DNA from 3 places in the Saccharothrix sp. BKS2 genome. Region 1 is predicted to be linked to each of the others. Evidence: riboswitches for the same ligand, from Rfam matches in the RefSeq annotation. Region 1 holds a riboswitch; each other region holds the start of a gene.
The links. A riboswitch is a leader RNA that binds a small molecule or an ion and turns the genes downstream of it on or off. The one in region 1 is predicted to bind glycine.
Positions count from the first base shown of each region.

Region 1 (4,751 bases):
GCTGAGTTGAGCCTTCGGTGGCCCTCGCTCGCTCGCCTCACACCACCTCGCGGTGGGGTTCGCCCCATGGGGTGGCCCCGGTTACCGGGTCCCGTCCGCGTCGTTCCGGGTAATCCGGTCGTTCCGGTCGGTCCGGTGATCGTGAATGGGCGCGAAAAATCACCTGAAGAGGTGGTTAAAATAGCGGCGGCCGCCATCGGCCTTTGTCACGCTCGGTGCGTGAGCCGCCGCAAACAGGTGAGGAGCACTACGGACGTGATGGTGTCGCTCAACTCCGGGGTTCGTGCCAGGGGATGGGCGAGTGCCCGATACCTAGGTGATCGGCGGGACCGCTGGTCCCCTTGATCGTCCGTTCGGGTGACACCAGACGGGGTGAGGGTGCGGTTGTGTGGTCGCCGCGCCTGCCGGTCGGGGGATGCCGGTGGGTTGGAGGTTCGTCATCCGGGTGAATGAGGGACCATGTCGGGTGACGCGACGGGCACGGCACCTGCCGGCCCTGCCTTGTGAACGGACGGAGACCGATCAGTGAACGTCAAGAAGGTGCTGACGCTGGCGGCGGTCGCGCTGGTGCTGTTCCTCCTGATCACCCAGCCGAACGAGTCGGCCGAAGGTGTGCGCACCGGCCTCGGGTGGCTTGAGCAGGGCGCAGAGTCGATCATCACCTTCGTCCGCAGCCTCTTCGCCTAGCCCCACGGCCGGTCCGCTCAATGCGGTGACGGTCGGTGACATCAGGGCCTCTTCGTTGGACCGTACGGGTGGAATGAGGGCTATAACGCGCTGGTAACAGGGTTTTTGACAAACCGGGGTCTAGCGGTTGTCGGTACCCGCTAATACGGTGCGCTGCATTGGCTGATCTTCGACCGACGAGGAGGCAGAATGGTCGAGGACTCCGGAGTCGACGAGCTGCTGAGGCAGTGGGCGGCTGAGCGCTCGGACGACGCCGAGATGCAGGAGGTGAACCGGATCAAGGACGCGTGGCTCGCGGAAGCCCCGCCCTCTCCGGGAATCCCCGTGCAGCGGGCGAGTGGTGGTCCCCGGGGCCTGGTGCGGGTCGAGTCCGCGGACCCCGCCTACGTGGCGGCGATGCGGAAGCGGGCGCCCGAGGTGCCCGAGGCCCTGCTCGCGGCCGCGGCCAGCTACTGGCAGCTGGTGGGCGACCTGTCCGAGGCGGAGCAGTGGTGGGACGCGGGCATCAGCCCGCTGGACCAGCGCGCTCTGGACTACCGGGCGGCCGGGCTCTCGCCCGCCGACCTCGGTCGTCGGCTCGGGCCGATGACGGTGCTCCAGCACCTGCGTCGGGGGAGTGCGGCGGCCTGGTGCGTGGCCAGGTTGCAGAGGCAACGCCGGGACGGCGTCGCCTAGTCCGATCGAAGAAGGGACGGGCTCCTGTGGTCAGGGAGCCCACGCCCGAGGGACGGGCTCCTGTGGGAGGAGCCCTCGCCCGAGACCCCGACCGGGATCCGCAACCGGATCCCCTCCGGGATCTCCACCCCGGACCCCGTCCGGGATCCCCCGGGATCCCCGCCCGGCCCAGTCGCCGCTCGGGATCCCCGGTCCGGAAACCCCGGCCCCAGCCCCACCGACCCGTGCGCGCGGGTGAACCGGCAAGACCGGCAAACCCGACCGCCGACCCGGTCCGGCGGGCGAAGTACCCCGGCGGGCGAAGTACCCTGGAGGCGTGCCGGGCCTCATCACCCCCAAGCGAGTCGCCATCGCGCTGGTCTGCGTGGCCTCCCTGATCGTGTGCTGCGGTCTGGCCTACTGGCAGTGGGAGCGGTTCTCCCGGGCCGGCGGCACGTTCCAGAACCTCGGCTACGTCTTCCAGTGGCCCCTGTTCGGCCTCTTCCCCGCCTTCATGGTGTGGCGCATCCGCAAGCTGGACGCCCGGCGCAAGGCGGAGGCGGCCGGTTCACCGACCGACGACCGACCCGAGGAGCCGGTGGCGGAGCCGGTGGAGCGGGTCGTTACGGTTGGGCCCGTCAGGAGAGCGCGCGAAGACCAGGACGACGAGCTGGCGGCCTACAACCGGATGCTCGCCGAGTTGCACGCGCGGGACCAGCGGTGAGGCAGGGGTAGGGCGATGGACGGCGCGTTGACCAGGTTCCGGTTCATGGCTTACGTGGTCGGTGTCGGCCTGCTGCTGCTCGTGGCGGCCATGTTCGCCAAGTACGTGGGCGACTCCGAGACCATGATGCGGGTCGTCGGCCCGGTGCACGGCTTCCTCTACGCGGTCTACCTGGTGCTGACCGTCGACCTGGCGCTCAAGGCCCGCTGGTCGATCAAGGGCACGGCCCTGGTGCTGCTCGCCGGCACGATCCCGTTCGTGTCGTTCTACGCCGAGCGCAGGGTCGTGGAGGGCGTCCGGACCGGCAAGGCCCTGTGACCAGGGTTGACCGGACCCCCGGGCCCGCCTAGCGTCTGGCGGTACCAACTGAACACGGCCATCGACGTCGAGCGGGAGAGTCCCCGGGCAAGCCGGGGCGCCGAAGGAGCAACTCCTCCCCGGAATCTCTCAGGCACAGCTACCGCCGACGTGGGCAACTCTGGAAAGCAGGCGCCCCGGCGCGCCTCGCCCACGGTGCAAGCCGCCCCACGGCGGCGAAGCTCTCAGGCTCATGACAGAGGGGGAGGCTCACTCGACGAGGAGTCTCCGGTGGACCGTGCCATCCTTCACCCGTGCCCCGCCGACCCGACCGGTCGGCGCTACCGGCATGTCCGCACCCAGGGAGGACCCCGCCCGATGGAAAGCCGCCGCACGCCGCTGCACGCCGAGCACGAGGCGCTGGGCGCCATGTTCACCGACTTCGCGGGCTGGCGGATGCCGCTGCGCTACGACAGCGAGCTGGCCGAGCACCACGCCGTGCGCACGTCGGCGGGTCTGTTCGACCTGACCCACATGGGCGAGATCGTGCTCACCGGGCCCGGGGCGGGCGCCGCGCTGGACCACGCCCTGGTCGGGCACGCCTCCGCGATCGGCGTCGGCCGCGCCCGCTACACGATGATCTGCGAGGCCGACGGCGGCGTGGTCGACGACCTGATCGTCTACCGCCTGGGCGAGCAGGAGTACCTGGTCGTGGCCAACGCCTCCAACGCGGCCGTCGTGCACGGGGCGCTGGTCGAGCGCGCCGCGGGCTTCGACACCACCGTCGAGGACCGGTCCGCGGACTACGCCCTGCTGGCCGTGCAGGGCCCGAACTCCACCGCGATCCTCGCCGGCCTCACCCCCACCGACCTGTCGACGGTCAAGTACTACGCCTCCTACCGGACCGAGGTGGCGGGCCGGCCCGTGCTGCTCGCCCGCACCGGCTACACCGGCGAGGACGGCTTCGAGCTGTTCACCGCCCCCGACAACGCCGCACCCGTGTGGCGGGCGCTGCTGGAGGCGGGCGCGCCGCACGACCTGCGGCCCGCCGGCCTGGGCTGCCGCGACACCCTGCGCCTGGAGGCGGGGATGCCGCTGTACGGCAACGAGCTGGGCCGGGGCCGCACCCCGTTCCACGCGAACCTGGGCCGGGTGGTCAAGCTCGACAAGCCGGGCGACTTCGTCGGCCGCGAGGCGCTGGCCGCCGCCGCCGAGCGGGGCGTGGACACCGCCCTGGTCGGCCTGAAGACCACCTCGCGCCGCGCGCCGAGGCACGGTTACCCGGTGCTGGACGCGGCGGGCGACCCGATCGGCGAGGTCACCAGCGGCGCCCTGTCGCCGACGCTGGGCTACTCGGTGGCGATGGCCTACGTGGCCGTCGACCACACCCGGCCGGGCACGCCGCTGTTCGTCGACGTCCGGGGCAAGCACGAGCCGGTGGAGGTCGTCGCCCTGCCGTTCTACAAGCGCACCAGCTGACAGGAGAAAGATCCACATGTCCGAGCACTTCACCACGTCCCTCGCGGAGTTCGACCCGGAGGTCGCGAACGCGGTGGCCGCCGAGCTGCACCGGCAGCAGAGCACGCTGGAGATGATCGCCTCCGAGAACTTCACGCCGGTGTCGGTGCTCCAGGCGCAGGGGTCGGTGCTGACCAACAAGTACGCCGAGGGCTACCCGGGCCGCCGCTACTACGGCGGCTGCGAGAACGTCGACGTCGTCGAGCGGCTGGCCATCGAGCGGGTCAAGGAGCTGTTCGGCGCGGGCTTCGCCAACGTGCAGCCGCACTCGGGCGCGCAGGCCAACGCGTGCGCGATGTTCGCCCTGCTCCAGCCCGGCGACACGATCCTGGGCCTGGACCTGGCGCACGGCGGCCACCTGACCCACGGCATGCGGATCAACTTCTCCGGCAAGCTCTACCACGTCGTGCCCTACCACGTGGCCGAGTCCGACGGCCGGGTCGACATGGCCGAGGTCGAGCGGCTGGCCCTGGAGCACCGGCCGAAGCTGATCGTGGCCGGCTGGTCGGCCTACCCGCGCCAGCTGGACTTCGCGGAGTTCCGCCGCATCGCCGACGAGGTCGGCGCCTACCTGATGGTGGACATGGCGCACTTCGCCGGCCTGGTGGCGGCGGGCCTGCACCCCAGCCCGGTGCCGCACGCGCACGTGGTGACCACCACCACGCACAAGACGCTGGGCGGCCCGCGCGGCGGGGTGATCCTGACCAACGAGGCCGACCTCGCCAAGAAGATCAACTCGGCGGTGTTCCCGGGCCAGCAGGGCGGCCCGCTGGAGCACGTGATCGCGGGCAAGGCGGTGGCGTTCAAGCACGCCGCGTCGCCGGAGTTCGTCGACCGCCAGCGCCGCACGGTCGAGGGCGCGAAGATCCTC
Region 1 is NZ_JAUQOL010000008.1:133,164-137,914, reverse strand. Features, by position in the region: gene Q5530_RS18555 (hypothetical protein) at 526-687, shown strand; gene Q5530_RS18550 (helix-turn-helix transcriptional regulator) at 877-1,362, shown strand; gene Q5530_RS18545 (hypothetical protein) at 1,679-2,065, shown strand; gene Q5530_RS18540 (DUF3817 domain-containing protein) at 2,081-2,383, shown strand; glycine riboswitch at 2,446-2,537, shown strand; glycine riboswitch at 2,539-2,629, shown strand; gene gcvT (glycine cleavage system aminomethyltransferase GcvT) at 2,741-3,841, shown strand; gene glyA (serine hydroxymethyltransferase) at 3,858-4,751, shown strand, end outside.

Region 2 (4,751 bases), on a different contig from region 1:
CCGTTCCGGCGAGGCAACTCCTCAGCTCGCTCTCGTCCCACGAGGAGGTTCTACAGGCCCTGCTGAAGAACGTCCGGTCGGAGCAGGTCCGGCGTTCACTGGCCGTGTCCCTGGGTGAGACCAAGGTTCTCACCGGTTGGGTGCTCTTCGACGTCGGCAAGGACAATGAAGCGGCGAACGTCTGGCGGGAAACGTTGAAGATCGCCAAGGCCGTGGACGACGGCGCGCTGGCAGCATGTGCACTGGGGTACTGGAGCTACCTGGCGTCTTCTCGCAACGACACCGGCCCCGCCGCGAAGCTGCTACAACAAGCGCACGAACTCGTGCCTGGTTCTTCCGCACCGGCTACGCGGTCCTGGATCGCGGCCCGCCAGTCCGAAGAGCTTGCGCGGCTGGGGGACGACACAGGAGCGTTGCGAGCGGTTGAACGCGCGATGACCGCATTCGACTTCGCCCGACCCCGCACGGAGCGCCCCTGGACCGCCTTCTTCTCAGCGAGTCGTCTTGGCGGCATGACCGTATCGGCGTACACCACGCTTCGGCACTCAGACGCCGAGAGCGCAGCCGATTCGCTGTTGCGTTCGTTGTCCCCCAGGGACAACAAGGTTCGAGCCATCATCCTCGCGGACTTGGCGACCACCGCAGTGACCAACAAGGACTACGACCGGGCCGGGGAGCTCGCCACCCTTTCCGGCAGGCTGACGGTGCAGACCGAGACCACACTGGCCAAGAGCCGCCTGCTGGCCCTCGCGTCCACACTGCCAGCCGCCAGGAACGGCGCGGAAAGCGCACTCCGCGAAAAAATCGTCAGCGCGTTGCACTAACTTTCAACAGCGGAACGCGTCTCATCGGTCATCCACTGGAGATAGGCCGGGTTGCCACCGAGGATGGGCAGGGCCACGATCTCCGGGGTGTCGTAGGAGTGGTTCTGGTTGATGAACTCCGTCAGTTCGGCCAACCGATCGCCCGTGGTCTTGATCCACAGTTGCCACTCTTGACCGTCCTGAACAGCGCCCTCCCAGCGGTAGATGCTTCGGATAGGGCTGCTGATCTGCACGCAAGCGGCCAAGCGCGCAGCTACGATCAGTTTACTCAGCGATTCGGCTTCTTCGGCACTGTCGGTCGTCGAGATAACGACCAGGTGGTCACCGGTCACGTCTTCTCCTTCGACATGGATATATCGGGACGATCGCGCAGCCCCGCGGCTGGATCGGGCCGGTCCCGGCGATCGACTGCCGCAGCGGCTCCGCCACCTTGCCACCGGAAGTGGTTGCGCTGCAACGAAATCCAGACCCCCGACGCGCGGCGGGCCCCACCCCTCAACACCAGGGTGGGGCCCGTCGCACCTGGGTCAAGACCAGGCCGTGGGACGTCGGGCAGCGTCGGGGACCACCGAGCAACAACGCAAGGCATCCGCGCTGTTCAGACGCCGTTCCTCAGCACTCGATGACGTTCACGGCCAGCCCGCCGCGCGCCGTCTCCTTGTATTTGTCCTTCATGTCCCGGCCGGTCTCCCGCATGGTCTTGATGACCTTGTCCAGCGACACGAAGTGCGACCCGTCCCCCCGCAGCGCCATCCGCGCCGCCGTGATCGCCTTGATCGACGCCAGCGCGTTGCGCTCGATGCACGGGATCTGCACCAGGCCGCCGATCGGGTCGCAGGTCAGCCCGAGGTTGTGCTCCATGGCGATCTCGGCCGCGTTCTCCACCTGCTCCGGCGTCCCGCCCAGCACCTCGGCCAGCCCGCCGGCCGCCATCGAGCAGGCCGAGCCGACCTCGCCCTGGCAGCCCACCTCGGCCCCCGAGATCGACGCGTTCTCCTTGAACAGCACGCCGACGGCACCCGCGGTCAGCAGGAAGCGCACCACGCCGTCGTCCGACGCGCCCGGCACGAACCGCCTGTAGTAGTGCAGCACCGCGGGCACGATGCCGGCCGCGCCGTTGGTCGGGGCCGTCACCACCCGGCCGCCCGCGGCGTTCTCCTCGTTCACCGCCAGCGCGAACAGCGTCACCCAGTCCATCACCCGCAGCGGGTCGGTGGCGTAGTGCTCGGCCGCCAGCAGCTGCCGCATCTCCGCGGCCCGCCGCCGGACCTTGAGCCCGCCGGGCAGCACGCCGGACTCCGTGCAGCCCCGCTCGACGCAGTCCTGCATCACCTGCCAGATGTGCAGCAGGCCGCCCCGGATGTCGGCCTCGTCCCGCCACGACCGCTCGTTGGCGAGCATCACCTCGCTGATCGACAGCCCGGACTCGCGGGTGCGGGCCAGCAGCTCGTCACCGGTCTTGAACGGGTGCGCCACCGGCGTCTGGTCCGGCTTGATCCGGTCGGTCCCGGTGGCCGTCTCGTCGACCACGAACCCACCGCCGACCGAGTAGTACACCGCCGAGTCCACCACCGCCGAACCCGCGTAGGCCGTGAAGCTCATCCCGTTGGGGTGCAGCGGCAGGGACTTGCGCCGGTGCATGACCAGGTCGCCGTCCTCGGCGAAGGCGATCTCCCGCTCACCGCCCAGCCGGAGCCGCCCGGTCGCGCGGATCTCGGCCACCCGGACCTCGGCCGCCGAGGGGTCGACCTCCTCCGGGCGGTGCCCCTCCAGCCCGAGCAGCACCGCCTTCGGGCTGCCGTGGCCGTGGCCGGTCGCCCCGAGCGACCCGAACAGCTCCACCCGCACCCGGTCCACGGACGCGAGCGCGGGGCGCAGCCTGGCGGCGAACATCGTCGCCGCCCGCATCGGGCCGACCGTGTGCGAGCTGGACGGCCCGATGCCCACGGAGAACAGGTCGAACACGCTGATCGTCACGATCAGCCCTCGGTCAGTTCCGCGTACTTCGCCGCGGTCAGCAGGCCGGTGGCCTCCTCGACCGCCACCTTGAACAGCCAGCCGCGCCCGTACGGGTCGTTGTTGACCAGCGACGGGTCGGCGACCACGGCCGGGTTGACCTCGACGACCTCGCCGGTGACCGGCGCGTACAGCTCGCTGACCGACTTGGTGGACTCCAGCTCACCGCACACCTCGCCGGAGGTCACCCTGGTGCCCGCCGCCGGCAGGTCGACGAACACGATGTCGCCCATCGACCCGGCCGCGTACGAGGTGATGCCGACCGCCACCGGGTCCGGGGTGCCCGGCACCCAGTCGACCCACTCGTGCTCGGGGGTGTACAGCAGCTTCTCCGGAAAGGTCACGACAGCGCTCCCTGGGTGGTGGTCCTGGTTCCCCCACTCTGTCCTGGGACCTGAGAGCTTCGCCGCACGAAGCTGCGGCTTGCACCGTTGGTGCGCGCCGTGGGGCACGCTTTCCAGAGTCGCCTCACCCGAGCGGTTCTCGCTGCCTGAGAGTGTGCGGGGTGCTTGCTCCTTCGGCGCCCCAGGCGACACACCTGGGGTCTCTCCCGCGCGGGTTCCGGCGCCTCACGCGACGCCGCGGCCGATGTTCAGTTGGCTGTCCGCACGCTAGGTGGCGGGCGGGAGGGTGTCAACGCGCCGCACGACTTGTCCTCCCGGCACAACCGACCCCCCGGCCGTTGGTGCCGCGGGCACGATGACACCGCGTTCCGGGTACCCGACCTTTGGTGCAACGACGGCCGAAGGAGCCCACCGTGCGGATCGCAGTCCCCCGCGAGATCAAGAACCACGAGTACCGCGTCGCGCTGACCCCGGCGGGCGCCCACGAGCTGACCACCCGCGGCCACGAGGTCTACGTGGAGGCGGGCGCCGGGCTCGGTTCGGCCATCCCCGACGAGGAGTACCTCGCCGCGGGCGCGAAGGTGCTCGCGGGCGTGGACGACGTGTGGTCCGAGGGCGAGCTGGTGCTCAAGGTCAAGGAGCCGATCGCCGAGGAGTACCCCCGGCTGCGCGAGGGCCAGGTCCTGTTCACCTACCTGCACCTGGCCGCCGACCGGCCGCTGACCGAGGCGCTGCTGGCGTCCCGCACCACGGCCATCGCCTACGAGACCGTGCAGACCCCGAACGGCGCGCTGCCGCTGCTCGCGCCCATGTCCGAGGTCGCGGGCAGGCTGGCGCCGCAGGTGGGCGCGTTCGCGCTGATGAAGCCCTCCGGGGGCCGCGGGATGCTGCCCGGCGGCGTGCCCGGCGTGCACCCGGCGCGCGTGGTCGTCATCGGCGGCGGCGTGGCGGGCCTGAACGCGGCCACCATCGCCGCGGGCATGGGCGCGGACGTCGAGATCCTGGACACCAACATCGACCGGCTGCGGCACGTCGACGCCCTGTTCCAGGGCCGGTTGCGCACCGTCACGTCCAGCCGCTACGCGGTCGAGCAGGCCGTGCGCGAGGCCGACCTGGTGATCGGGGCGGTGCTGGTGCCCGGCGCCAAGGCCCCGAAGCTGGTGTCCAACGAGCTGGTGGCGCAGATGAAGCCCGGCTCGGTGCTGGTGGACATCGCGATCGACCAGGGCGGTTGCTTCGCCGACTCGCGGCCCACCACGCACGCCGACCCGACCTACCCGGTGCACGAGTCGGTCTTCTACTGCGTGGCCAACATGCCCGGCGCGGTGCCGCGCACCTCGACCTACGCGCTGACCAACGCGACCCTGCCGCACGCCGTGGCGCTGGCCGACCGGGGCTGGCGGGAGGCGCTGCGCGCGGACGCGTCGCTGGCGCTGGGCCTGAACGCGCACGAGGGCGCGCTGACCAACCTGCCGGTGGCGCAGGCCCACGACCTGGAGCACACCGCGCTCGCGATCTGATCCCGGGAAGGAGAGGGCCCCGCTCACCGAACGTGAGCGGGGCCCTC
Region 2 is NZ_JAUQOL010000023.1:74,960-79,710, reverse strand. Features, by position in the region: gene Q5530_RS34970 (hypothetical protein) at 1-824, shown strand, start outside; gene cutA (divalent-cation tolerance protein CutA) at 821-1,156, opposite strand; gene Q5530_RS34960 (L-serine ammonia-lyase) at 1,437-2,801, opposite strand; gene gcvH (glycine cleavage system protein GcvH) at 2,804-3,184, opposite strand; glycine riboswitch at 3,308-3,403, opposite strand; gene ald (alanine dehydrogenase) at 3,598-4,704, shown strand.
Region 2: another riboswitch for glycine. It lies ahead of gcvH (glycine cleavage system protein GcvH); the one in region 1 lies ahead of gcvT (glycine cleavage system aminomethyltransferase GcvT).

Region 3 (4,751 bases), on a different contig from region 1:
AATCGGAGGGGTTGGTCCGCCCGGCGCGCACGCCCTCGGGGTACCGGCAGTTCACCCCGGCGGACGTCGAGCGCCTGCGGTACGTGCTGTCCGCGCAGCGCGACAGGTACCTGCCGCTCAAGGTCATCAGGGAGCAGCTGGACGCGGCCGACCAGGGCGTGCGCGCGGCGGACGCCGCGCCGGGCCAGGGGCACCGGATCACCCGCGACGACCTGCTGGCGCGCGCGGGCATCGAGTCGGCCGACCTGGCCGACCTGGAGCAGCACGGCCTGGTCAGCGCCGGTCCGGGCGGGTTCTACGACCACGAGTCGGTGCAGATCGCCACCACCGTGCGGGCGATGGCCCGGCACGGGCTCCAGGCCCGGCACCTGCGCCCGTTCCGGGCCGCGGCGGACCGCGAGGTCGCCCTGGTCGAGCAGGCCGCCGCGGCGGCGCACCGGGCGCGGGCCGACGAGGTCGTGCGCGAGCTGACGGCGCTCTCGGTCACGCTGCACGCGCTGCTGGTCGAGGTCGGGTTGCGCGATGTCGCAGGTAAGCGCGTTTCGTCGAGGTGAACAAGTGTCCGCATCGTGATGCCGGAGCGGGCGGGCGGTTGCGCACGGGGCCCGCTTGGCGGGTAGCGTCGAAAGGGTACTTGGGGGATCCTCGTTCATACAGCGGGGACGCCAGGATTTCAGCGCGCTGAGGGAGGCGAGACCCGATGAGCGAGATGCGCGTCGTGGGTGTGCGGGTGGAACTGCCCGCCAACCAGCCGATCCTGCTGCTGCGCGAAACCGAGGGCGAGCGGTACCTGCCGATCTGGATCGGGTCCGTCGAGGCCACCGCGATCGCGCTGGAGCAGCAGGGCGTGCGCCCGGCCCGCCCGCTGACCCACGACCTGCTCAAGGACGTCATCGGCGCTCTCGGGCGGCAGTTGGAGCAGGTGCGGATCACCGACCTCCAGGAGGGCACCTACTTCGCGGAGCTGGTGTTCGACGGCGACGTGCGGGTGTCCGCGCGGCCCAGCGACTCGGTGGCGCTCGCGCTGCGGGTCGGCGTGCCCATCCACGCGGAGGAGTCCGTGCTGGCCGAGGCGGGGCTGATCATCCCGGACGAGCAGGAGGACGAGGTCGAGAAGTTCCGCGAGTTCCTCGACTCCGTGTCGCCGGAGGACTTCCGGGGTGCCGACACCTGAGCGGTGCCGGCTCTCCCGTCATCTCGTCGACAGGGTCCCCGTGCGGGGGCCCTGTCGTGCTTCTCGGGCCGGGACGGCCCGGCCCCGGTGTCCCCCCGCCACACCGACCGGCTCCGCCGGTGGACGAGCGTGGTGAGCGGTCCCGGTGTGGTGCGTGGGCCCCGGGTGTGCGGTCCCGCCACGCCGACCCGGACCCGGACGGTGGCGTTCAGGCCCCGCCCGCCGTGCCCACCGGTCGGGCGAACTTCCGGGAGGCCGCCTCCCCGGCCCGCGCCGGCCGCCGGAGGCCCCCGCGCCGACCCCCGTCAAACCCCCGCCGCCGACCCTCCACCCGCGCCGGGCGAGTACCACCTGCGAGAGGTCCGACCAGCGGCCGAACCCCTCGCGGGTGTGTGCGGTGCGTTGTGGATCAACCCCGCGTGCCACCCCCCGGTGTCACACTTCTGGATTACACAACGTCAGCTTTCCGCCGCTAAACGATCACTAAACGTCACCCGAATGGCTTACAACGGCCGACTCTCTCAACCTCTACCTCAGGTTGAGGTCAGACGCGTCCCGCGCGTCGCGTTGACCTGCCCCCTACCCGGTCTTACCGTCGAGCTCAGGTGAATTGCCACGGTGTGATTCAGGCACCGCGGCGGCTTCACGTTGGTCGCCGGTCGTCGTGGCCGGACCGAGGGGAGGCAGGCGTGGTCCAGGAAGCGCCCATCATCCGGGCGGGCTCCGGCTCCGGCGAACAGGGCGAGCTGTTCCCGGACTCCTCGCTGCCGGACGAGCTGGTCGGGTACCGCGGCCCGGCCGCGTGCCAGATCGCGGGCATCACCTACCGCCAGCTGGACTACTGGGCCCGCACGGACCTGGTCAGCCCGACCATAAGGAGCGCCCACGGCTCCGGCAGCCAGCGCCTGTACTCGTTCAAGGACATCCTCGTCCTGAAGGTCGTCAAGCGGCTGCTGGACACCGGCGTCTCGCTCCAGAACATCCGGGTCGCGGTCGACCACCTGCGCCGCCGCGGCGTGCAGGACCTGGCCCGCATCACGCTGTTCAGCGACGGCACCACGGTCTACGAGTGCACCTCGCCCGAGGAGGTCGTCGACCTGCTCCAGGGCGGCCAGGGCGTGTTCGGCATCGCGGTCAGCGGCGCCATGCGGGAGATCAGCGGCACCATCCACGAGTTCCCCGCCGAGCGCGCCGACGGCGCCGAGGTCGTGGCGGCCTCCAACGACGAGCTGTCGCGCCGCAGGCGCACCCGGGCCACCGGCTGAGAGCGTCCGCGGGGGACCGCCGGGCGCGAAAGCGGAAAAGGCCGGCGGCGGGGTGAGCGGAACCGCGGATCGGGCACGGCGCGAATACGACCTGTTACAGCCGGGTACCAGGAATGTGCCCGCTGGAAAACCCGCTCAAACCCCGCTGTCCAGGTGATGAGATCCACGTCGCGCCGGCAGGACCGGCGGCGTCCCGGTTGGGTACGATTCGCGCGCAGTCGCTTTATCCCGCGCGGGAGAGTCCGAGCCCGCTCGGCGCCGAAGGAGCAAATCCTCCCCGGAACCTCTCAGGCGCAAGGACCGCGTGGGTGAGACGCCTCTGGAAAGCGGGTCGGGCCACCGACCCCGCCGACGGTGCAAGCCCGGTCACCACCGGGTGAAGCTCTCAGGCGCCCGGCGACGGGCGGGAGACAGAGGGGGAGGGCCACGGCAGGAGTCTGCCCGCAGCCCGGAGGCGCTTCATGACGCAGGACCGCATCCCCCTCGCCGCTCTTGAGCACGGCACCCCCTTCGCCGACCGGCACGTGGGCCCCCGGCCCGCCGAGCTGTCGCGGATGCTCGACGTGATCGGCGTCGGCTCCCTGGAGGAGCTGGCCCAGCGCGCCGTGCCCGACTCGATCCGCGAGCGCGAACTGGTGCTGGACCTGCCCGCGCCCGCCACCGAGACCGAGGCCCTGGCCGAGCTGCGCGCCCTGGCGGCCCGCAACCGCCCGATGACCCAGATGATCGGCCTGGGCTACTACGGCACCACCACGCCGCCGGTGATCCGCCGCAACGTGCTGGAGAACCCTGCCTGGTACACCGCGTACACGCCCTACCAGCCGGAGATCTCCCAGGGCCGGCTGGAGGCCCTGCTGAACTTCCAGACCGTCGTCGGCGACCTCACCGGCCTGCCCGTGGCCAACGCGTCCATGCTCGACGAGTCCACGGCCGCCGCCGAGGCGATGACGCTGGTCCGCCGCGCGGGCCGGGCGAAGTCGAACCGGTTCGTGGTCGACGCCGACACGCTGCCGCAGACCCTCGCCGTCATCGAGACCCGCGCCGAGCCGCTGGGCATCGAGGTCGTCACCGCCGACCTGTCGCAGGGCCTGGAGGGCCTCGGCCTGGGCGGCGACTTCTTCGGCGTGCTGCTGTCCTACCCCGGCGCGTCCGGCGCGGTCCTCGACCACGCGTCCGTCGTCGAGGAGATCCACCGGGCCGGCGCGCAGGCCGTCGTCGTCGCCGACCTGCTGGCGCTGACGCTGCTGCGCCCGCCGGGCGAGATCGGCGCGGACGTCGTGGTCGGCACCACCCAGCGATTCGGCGTGCCGATGGGCTTCGGCGGCCCCCACGCCGGCTACATGGCGGTGCGCCAGGGCCTGGAGCGGCAGCTGCCGGGCCGCCTGGTGGGCGTGTCCGTGGACGCCGACGGCGACCCTGCCTACCGGCTGGCGCTCCAGACCCGCGAGCAGCACATCCGCCGCGAGAAGGCGACCAGCAACATCTGCACCGCGCAGGTCCTGCTGGCCGTGATCGCCTCGATGTACGCGGTCTACCACGGCCCGGAGGGCCTGAAGGCGATCGCGACCCGCGCCCACCGGATGGCGACCGTGCTGGCCGCGGGCCTGTGCGAGGCCGGCGTGGAGGTGGTGCACGGCGAGTTCTTCGACACCGTGCGGGCCCGCGTCGAGGGCCGGGCCGCCGAGGTCGTGGCCGCGGCGCGCGAGCTGGGCGTGAACCTGTGGCGGGTGGACGACGACGTGGTCTCCATCGCCTGCGACGAGACCACCACGCGCGAGCACCTGCGGCTGGTGTGGCGGGCGTTCGGCGTCACCGTGACCGACGTGGACGCCCTGGACGCCGACACCGCCGACGGCATCCCCGTCGACCTGCGCCGCACCTCCGACTACCTGACCCACCCGGTGTTCCACACCCACCGCTCGGAGACCGCGCTGCTGCGCTACCTGCGGTCGCTGTCGGACAAGGACGTGGCGCTGGACCGCAGCATGATCCCGCTGGGCTCGTGCACGATGAAGCTCAACGCCGCGGCCGAGATGGAGCCCATCACCTGGCCGGAGTTCGCCGAGCTGCACCCGTTCGCGCCGGTCGGGGACGCCGCCGGGTACCTGGAGCTGATCGGCGACCTGGAGCGGTGGCTCGCCGAGGTCACCGGCTACGACGCGGTGTCGATCCAGCCCAACGCGGGCAGCCAGGGCGAGTTCGCGGGCCTGCTGGCCATCCGCGCCTACCACCGCGCCAACGGCGACGTGCACCGCGACGTGTGCCTGATCCCGTCCAGCGCGCACGGCACCAACGCCGCGTCGGCCGTGATG
Region 3 is NZ_JAUQOL010000010.1:101,524-106,274, forward strand. Features, by position in the region: gene Q5530_RS22105 (MerR family transcriptional regulator) at 1-554, shown strand, start outside; gene Q5530_RS22110 (bifunctional nuclease family protein) at 701-1,174, shown strand; gene Q5530_RS22115 (MerR family transcriptional regulator) at 1,864-2,439, shown strand; glycine riboswitch at 2,663-2,752, shown strand; gene gcvP (aminomethyl-transferring glycine dehydrogenase) at 2,901-4,751, shown strand, end outside.
Region 3: another riboswitch for glycine. It lies ahead of gcvP (aminomethyl-transferring glycine dehydrogenase); the one in region 1 lies ahead of gcvT (glycine cleavage system aminomethyltransferase GcvT).